DNA from 3 places in the Geobacillus stearothermophilus ATCC 12980 genome. Region 2 is predicted to be linked to each of the others. Evidence: riboswitches for the same ligand, from Rfam matches in the RefSeq annotation. Region 2 holds a riboswitch; each other region holds the start of a gene.

Region 1 (2,257 bases), 200 kb from region 2:
CCGTTGTGCATGATTTTGCCTATGGCGCGGTCGGCTTTGACGGCCAAAAGCCGGTCAGCTTTCTAGAAGTGGACGGGGCGAAAGACATTGGCGTTGAAATCTACACGTTCTCGAAAACGTACAATATGGCCGGCTGGCGCGTGGCGTTCGCTGTCGGCAATGAGCGGATCATCCGTGCCATTGAGTTGTTGCAAGATCATTTGTACGTCAGCTTGTTCGGCGCCGTCCAAGAAGCGGCGGCAGCTGCGCTCCTCGGCCCGCAAGACTGCGTCGCGGAGCTCGTTGCCTTGTACGAGGCGCGCCGCAATACGTTTATTCATGCTTTGCGCGCGACGATCGGATGGGAAGCGCCGGCGCCGTCTGGATCATTTTTCGCCTGGCTTCCGTTGCCAAAAGGCGCATCATCCGCCGAATTTGCCGATCTGTTGCTTGAGCGGGCGCACGTCGCCGTCGCCCCAGGCATCGGTTTTGGAAAACACGGCGAAGGGTATGTGCGCGTTGGATTGTTGACCGATGAAGCGCGGCTTCGCGAAGCGGCGGAGCGGATCGGCCGGCTCGGATTGTTTTGAAAAAAAGAGCGGCAATGAACCGTTGACGGGACAACGTTGACCAGGCTATTTTAAAAAAATAATTGACAACGGCGGCAAAGGCTGTCATAATTCAAAGTAAATTTGCCAATCGTTTGACAAGTGCATAAACGAGCAGGCTTTCTTATCAAGAGCAGGCGGAGGGACGAGCCCAATGAAGCCCGGCAACCGGCTTGGCGCACGCTAAGCACGGTGCTAATTCTTGCAGCGGAAACGCTGGGAGATAAGAAGAGCGCCATGAATGAATGACGCCTCTTCTTAGGAAGGGGCTTTTTTATTTCGCCATATATTGAAAGAGGGATGGACGATGAGTGCAGTCATTGCGACGTATTTGCTTCATGATGAACACGATATTCGCCAAAAAGCGGAAGGAATCGCGCTCGGCTTGACAGTCGGCACATGGACCGACTTGCCGCAGCTAGAGCAAGACCAGCTTCGCAAGCATAAAGGGGAAGTCGTTGCGATCGAAGAGCTTGGCGAGAGCGAGCGGGTAAACGCCTATTTCGGCAAGCGGTTGAAGCGGGCAATCGTCAAAATCGCTTACCCGACCGTCAACTTCAGCGCCGATTTGCCAGCATTGTTGGTGACGACGTTCGGCAAGCTGTCGCTTGACGGGGAAGTGCGGTTGCTTGATTTGGAATTTCCGGAAGAATGGAAGCGGCAGTTTCCGGGGCCGCGCTTTGGCATCGCCGGCATTCGCGAAAAGGTCGGAGTGTACGACCGCCCGCTGTTGATGAGCATTTTCAAGGGCATCGTTGGCCGCGATTTGGCGTATTTGACATCAGAGTTGAAAAAGCAAGCGCTTGGCGGCGTTGACTTGGTCAAAGATGACGAAATTTTGTTTGACAGCGATCGTCTGCCATTTGCGAAGCGCATTACAGAAGGCAAAGCGGCGCTCGAAGAGGTGTACGAACAAACAGGCAAGCGGACGCTGTATGCCGTCAACTTGACCGGCAAAACGTTTGAACTGAAAGAAAAAGCGAAACGGGCGGCTGAGCTTGGCGCCGATGTGCTGTTGTTCAACGTGTTCGCCTATGGATTGGACGTCCTACAAGGGTTGCGGGAAGATGAAGAGATTTCCGTTCCGATCATGGCCCACCCGGCGTTCAGCGGCGCGATCACGCCGTCGGAGTTTTACGGCGTCGCCCCGTCGCTCTTGCTTGGAAAGCTTTTGCGGCTTGCCGGCGCCGACTTTGTTCTGTTCCCGTCGCCGTACGGCAGCGTCGCCTTGGAGCGCGAGCAGGCGCTTGGCATCGCCCGGGCGCTGACCGATGAACAAGAGCCGTTTGCCCGGGCGTTTCCAGTGCCATCGGCCGGCATCCATCCGGGCTTGGTGCCGCTCCTTGTCCGCGATTTTGGCCTTGACAGCGTCGTCAACGCCGGCGGCGGCATCCACGGCCACCCGGACGGGGCGATCGGCGGCGGAAAGGCGTTTCGCGCCGCCATCGACGCAGCGCTGGTCGGCCGTCCGCTTCGTGAAGCGGCGAAAGACAACGAGGCGCTGCAAAAGGCGATCGACCGCTGGGGCGCTATTGAGGTGGAAGCATGACGAAACAACTCGTTCTTTTTTGCGATTTTGACGGCACGATCACGGAAAACGACAACATCATCGCGATTATGAAACAGTTCGCCCCGCCGGAGTGGGAGGCACTAAAGGACGACATTCTCGC
Region 2 (2,257 bases):
ACAAGCGCCAGCAAACTCATAACCTATCATCTCCTTCCAGTAAATGATAATCGATCAAAACTTTTTTCAAAAACATTCTGTGTCTATCTCATCCTTCGCACTAAACGAGAATAAACCCCGCCGTAAAGCAGCACCAATACAATAAATCCTATTTTGATGGGCATGCTGGCCGCTTTTAGGCGAAAAGCAACTCCAATCAACACAACAAGCGGCAGGCTAATCAGAATAAAATACGGCCACGACCATTGTTTCACCCACTTCACTCCTGTCTGCGATGCGGTTTCTAGTAAATTCCTTGTTAATATCATCCATTTTAATTATACACCTTGACTCTAAAAAAAAAAAAAGAGAAATCGTTCGATAATTTTATCTTTTTTTTACATATTTCGACATATTTCGTGCTATTGACATGAAACAGAGATGCTTTTAAGAGATTAGTACAAGGTAAGGGAGGAGATACAATGCTTCTTTTTTATTACGTCATCCCATGTTTCCTACATCATCATATGGTATAATAATCCCAACCAACATGAAACGAATGGAGAAGGAATCCACTTGAAAAGCATCAAACCCGGCCGCGTCCCGTCGATGCAAGGGCTGTTCGGCAGCATCGCCGCTGTGTTGTTCGGCATCTTTTGGATGGTGATGACCTTCTCCATCACCGCGGACTCGCCGTTTCCCGCCGCCCGCTTTTTTCCGTTTTTCGGCCTTGTCGTCATCGCCATCGGTGTATTTCAAGCAATTTACCATTACAAAAATGCGACGGGAAAACAACGCATGTCCTTATTGGACATTGTCGTCAGCGAGGAAGAGCCCGACCCACTGAACGTCCGATTTGGAGGCAAAGAGAAAACAAACAAGTATTGCCCATACTGCGGAGAACATGTGCAGCGTGATTTTCAGTTTTGCCCCCGATGCGGGAAAGCGCCGAGCCCTTGACGCGAGCCGCTCTTTTTATCTGAATCTCTTTAACTTTTGAAATTTCCTTCTTCACCGTATTGAATAATTTCGAAAAATACATTAAATTATATAGTAATCATCAAAACGTCACCGCACAATTGCATACCGGCATTCTTATCAAGAGAGGGGGAGGGACTGGCCCGGTGAACCCTCAGCAACCTGGCCCGCGGCCAAGGTGCTAAATCCAGACAGGCGGAAGCCTGGAAGATAAGAAGAAGCGAATGAAAAGTCTTCTTCTTATAGAAGGCTTTTTTCTTTTACTACGGAGAAACGGGGGAATCGAACGTGGGATTGCTGGATGAGTTGAAAGAGCGCATTCTCATCGCCGACGGGGCGATGGGAACGCTTTTATATTCGCACGGCATTGACCGTTGTTTTGAAGAATTGAATTTATCCAATCCAGATGAAATCGTCCATATTCATGAAGCGTATATCGCCGCGGGCGCCGACGTCATTCAGACGAATACATACGGCGCCAACTATGTGAAACTCGCCCGCTACGGCCTTGAAGATGAGGTGCCGGCCATCAACCGCGCGGCGGTGCGGCTCGCCAGGCAAGCGGCGAACGGGCGGGCATACGTGCTCGGAACGATCGGGGGGCTGCGCACGTTAAACAAAAGCGTCGTCACGCTTGAAGAAGTGAAACGGACGTTTCGCGAGCAGCTGTTTGTCCTGCTGGCTGAAGGAGTCGACGGCGTGCTGCTCGAGACGTATTACGATTTGGAAGAGTTGGAGACGGTGCTTGCCATCGCCCGCAAAGAGACCGACTTGCCGATTATCGCTCACGTCTCGCTCCATGAAGTCGGCGTCTTGCAAGATGGCACGCCGCTCGCGGACGCCCTTATCCGCCTGGAGGCGCTCGGGGCCGATGTCGTCGGACTGAACTGTCGTCTCGGTCCATATCATATGCTTCGGTCGCTCGAGGAAGTGCCGCTGCCAAAGCAGGCGTTTTTGTCGGCGTATCCGAATGCGAGCCTCCCGGATTACCGCGATGGCCGGCTTGTCTATGAGACGAACGCTGAATATTTCGAGGAAACAGCCAAAGCGTTCCGCGACCAAGGGGTGCGCTTGATCGGCGGGTGCTGCGGCACGACGCCGAAACATATTGAGGCAATGGCAAAGGCGCTCGCCGACCGGACGCCGGTGACGGAAAAAACGGTGAAGCGGCGCACGGCATCTGTATCGGTGCAAGCCGATCGGCCCGCGCCGACTCCGCTTCCCGAGCTCGCCCGCACGTACCGCTCGGTCATTGTGGAGCTAGATCCGCCGAAGCAACTCGGCATTGACAAGTTTCTTG
Region 3 (2,257 bases), 1.2 Mb from region 2:
GCAAAAACGCGCTCATCGGCATGGGCTCAATCATTTTGGACCGCGCGGAAATCGGGGAAGGCGCGTTTATCGGCGCCGGCAGTTTAGTGCCGCCGGGCAAAAAAATTCCACCCAACACGCTCGCCCTCGGCCGACCGGCGAAAGTCGTCCGCGAACTGACGGAAGACGATATCCGCGAAATGGAGCGCATCCGCCGCGAATATGTCGAGAAAGGGCAGTATTACAAAGCGCTGCAGCAACAGCGGACATCGTGCGCCGACAAAAAAGAGCTACCGTGATCAGGCAGCTCTTTTTCTTTCATCACTTGTCCGCCAGCGCCAGCGCTTGTTCTCTCAGCGTCGTCGCTTTATCAGTGCGCTCCCACGGCAAGTCGATGTCCGTACGCCCAAAATGGCCGTAAGCAGCCGTCTGTTTGTAAATCGGGCGGCGCAGGTCAAGCATTTTGATGATGCCCGCCGGGCGGAGATCGAAGTTGCTGCGCACGACCTCAATCAAAATGTCTTCCGACACTTTGCCGGTGCCGAACGTATCAATGGAAATCGATACCGGACGGGCGACGCCGATCGCGTAGGCGAGCTGCACTTCGCATTTGTCGGCCAGTCCTGCCGCGACGATGTTTTTCGCGACATAGCGGGCCGCATACGCTGCCGAGCGGTCGACTTTCGTCGGATCTTTGCCCGAGAACGCGCCACCGCCGTGGCGGGCGTAGCCGCCGTACGTATCGACGATGATTTTGCGCCCCGTCAACCCAGCATCCCCTTGCGGACCGCCGATGACAAACCGTCCTGTCGGGTTGATGAAATAGTTCGTGTTCTCATCAAGCAGCTCCGCGGGCACGACCGGCTTGATGACCTGCTCTTTAATGTCGCGCTCGATTTGCTCTTGCGTAATTTCCGGATGGTGCTGCGCGGAAACGACGATCGTATCGACGCGCACCGGTTTGCCGTTTTCATCGTATTCGATCGTCACTTGCGTTTTCCCGTCCGGCCGCAAGTACGGCAAGACGTCCGTTTTACGCACTTCCGCCAATCGGCGCGCCAAGCGGTGCGCAAGCGAAATCGGCAGCGGCATCAATTCTTCCGTCTCATTGCAGGCGAACCCAAACATCAATCCTTGGTCGCCGGCGCCGATCGCTTCAATTTCCTCATCAGTCATCTGACCTTCGCGCGCCTCGAGCGCCCGATCCACCCCCATCGCAATGTCCGGCGATTGTTCGTCAATCGACGTCAGCACCGCGCACGTATCAGCGTCAAATCCGTATTTGGCGCGCGTGTAGCCGATCTCCCGGATCGTATCGCGGACGATGCGCGGAATGTCCACGTATGTTGATGTCGTGATTTCCCCGCTCACGAGCACCAGCCCGGTCGTGACGCTCGTTTCGCAGGCGACGCGGGCGTTTGGATCTTTTTCCAAAATCGCATCCAAAATGGCGTCAGAAATTTGGTCGCAAATTTTATCCGGATGTCCTTCCGTCACAGACTCTGAAGTAAACAAGCGGCGTTTGGCTGACATTCGGTTTGTTTCCTCCTCTTGGCATGATGTGGCGACACGGAACTCATTTCCCTTTTTCCCTTCGCAATATAAAAAACCTTTCCTGTAACGGCTGAGGAAAGGTCATGGCAATCGTATTGCTTCCTTTCACTCTTATCGTTCAAGGACTGCGCCTTGCCACAGGTTAGCACCATTTCACACATGTCCAGTTGTGACGGTTGCTGGGCTTCATCGGGCCTGTCCCTCCACCGGCTCGGGATAAGAGTATCCGTTCAATGACTTATCTTATCGCAACGGAATCGGCAAAGTCAACTATCAAAATTCATTTTTTATCATTTCCAGCCGCGAAAATTCTTTCCTCAAGGAAATCGACACATTGGGCAAAATAAAGTTTGAAAAACCCACACAATTAGTATGGACTATTAATAAAAATGTGTTATACTATTTTCAAGAGTGATTACAAAAAGAAGGCGGGTTTTGAATATGGGGATCGCAAACATGACGAATAAGCTTGATTTATTGCTACAAAAACCGTACGTACATCACCAATTGTCCGTCGCCGAGCTCGTCGAGAAAGTCCTGCAACGGAACGAAGGACGGCTGACCCACACCGGAGCCGTCGCGGTGACAACCGGCAAGTACACAGGGCGGTCGCCGAAAGACAAATACATCGTCGAAGAACCGTCAACGAAGCAAACGATCGACTGGGGCGCGGTCAACCAGCCGATGTCTCCGGAGACGTTTGATAAACTGTACGACAAAGTGC

The links. Region 2 has a riboswitch for S-adenosylmethionine ahead of QSJ10_RS03165 (bifunctional homocysteine S-methyltransferase/methylenetetrahydrofolate reductase). Riboswitches for the same ligand answer to the same signal wherever they lie in the genome.
Region 1: it holds a riboswitch for S-adenosylmethionine, as region 2 does, so the genes downstream of both, mtnW (2,3-diketo-5-methylthiopentyl-1-phosphate enolase) here and QSJ10_RS03165 (bifunctional homocysteine S-methyltransferase/methylenetetrahydrofolate reductase) in region 2, are expected to answer to the same signal.
Region 3: it holds a riboswitch for S-adenosylmethionine, as region 2 does, so the genes downstream of both, metK (methionine adenosyltransferase) here and QSJ10_RS03165 (bifunctional homocysteine S-methyltransferase/methylenetetrahydrofolate reductase) in region 2, are expected to answer to the same signal.

The regions. Positions count from the first base shown of each region.
Region 1 is NZ_CP128494.1:784,887-787,143, forward strand. Features, by position in the region: gene QSJ10_RS04265 (pyridoxal phosphate-dependent aminotransferase) at 1-569, shown strand, start outside; SAM riboswitch class I at 709-817, shown strand; gene mtnW (2,3-diketo-5-methylthiopentyl-1-phosphate enolase) at 895-2,136, shown strand; gene mtnX (2-hydroxy-3-keto-5-methylthiopentenyl-1-phosphate phosphatase) at 2,133-2,257, shown strand, end outside.
Region 2 is NZ_CP128494.1:581,072-583,328, reverse strand. Features, by position in the region: gene QSJ10_RS03180 (uberolysin/carnocyclin family circular bacteriocin) at 1-20, opposite strand, end outside; gene QSJ10_RS03175 (hypothetical protein) at 84-254, opposite strand; gene QSJ10_RS03170 (zinc ribbon domain-containing protein) at 556-939, shown strand; SAM riboswitch class I at 1,072-1,174, shown strand; gene QSJ10_RS03165 (bifunctional homocysteine S-methyltransferase/methylenetetrahydrofolate reductase) at 1,246-2,257, shown strand, end outside.
Region 3 is NZ_CP128494.1:2,247,593-2,249,849, forward strand. Features, by position in the region: gene QSJ10_RS12130 (gamma carbonic anhydrase) at 1-278, shown strand, start outside; gene metK (methionine adenosyltransferase) at 301-1,512, opposite strand; SAM riboswitch class I at 1,642-1,756, opposite strand; gene pckA (phosphoenolpyruvate carboxykinase (ATP)) at 1,975-2,257, shown strand, end outside.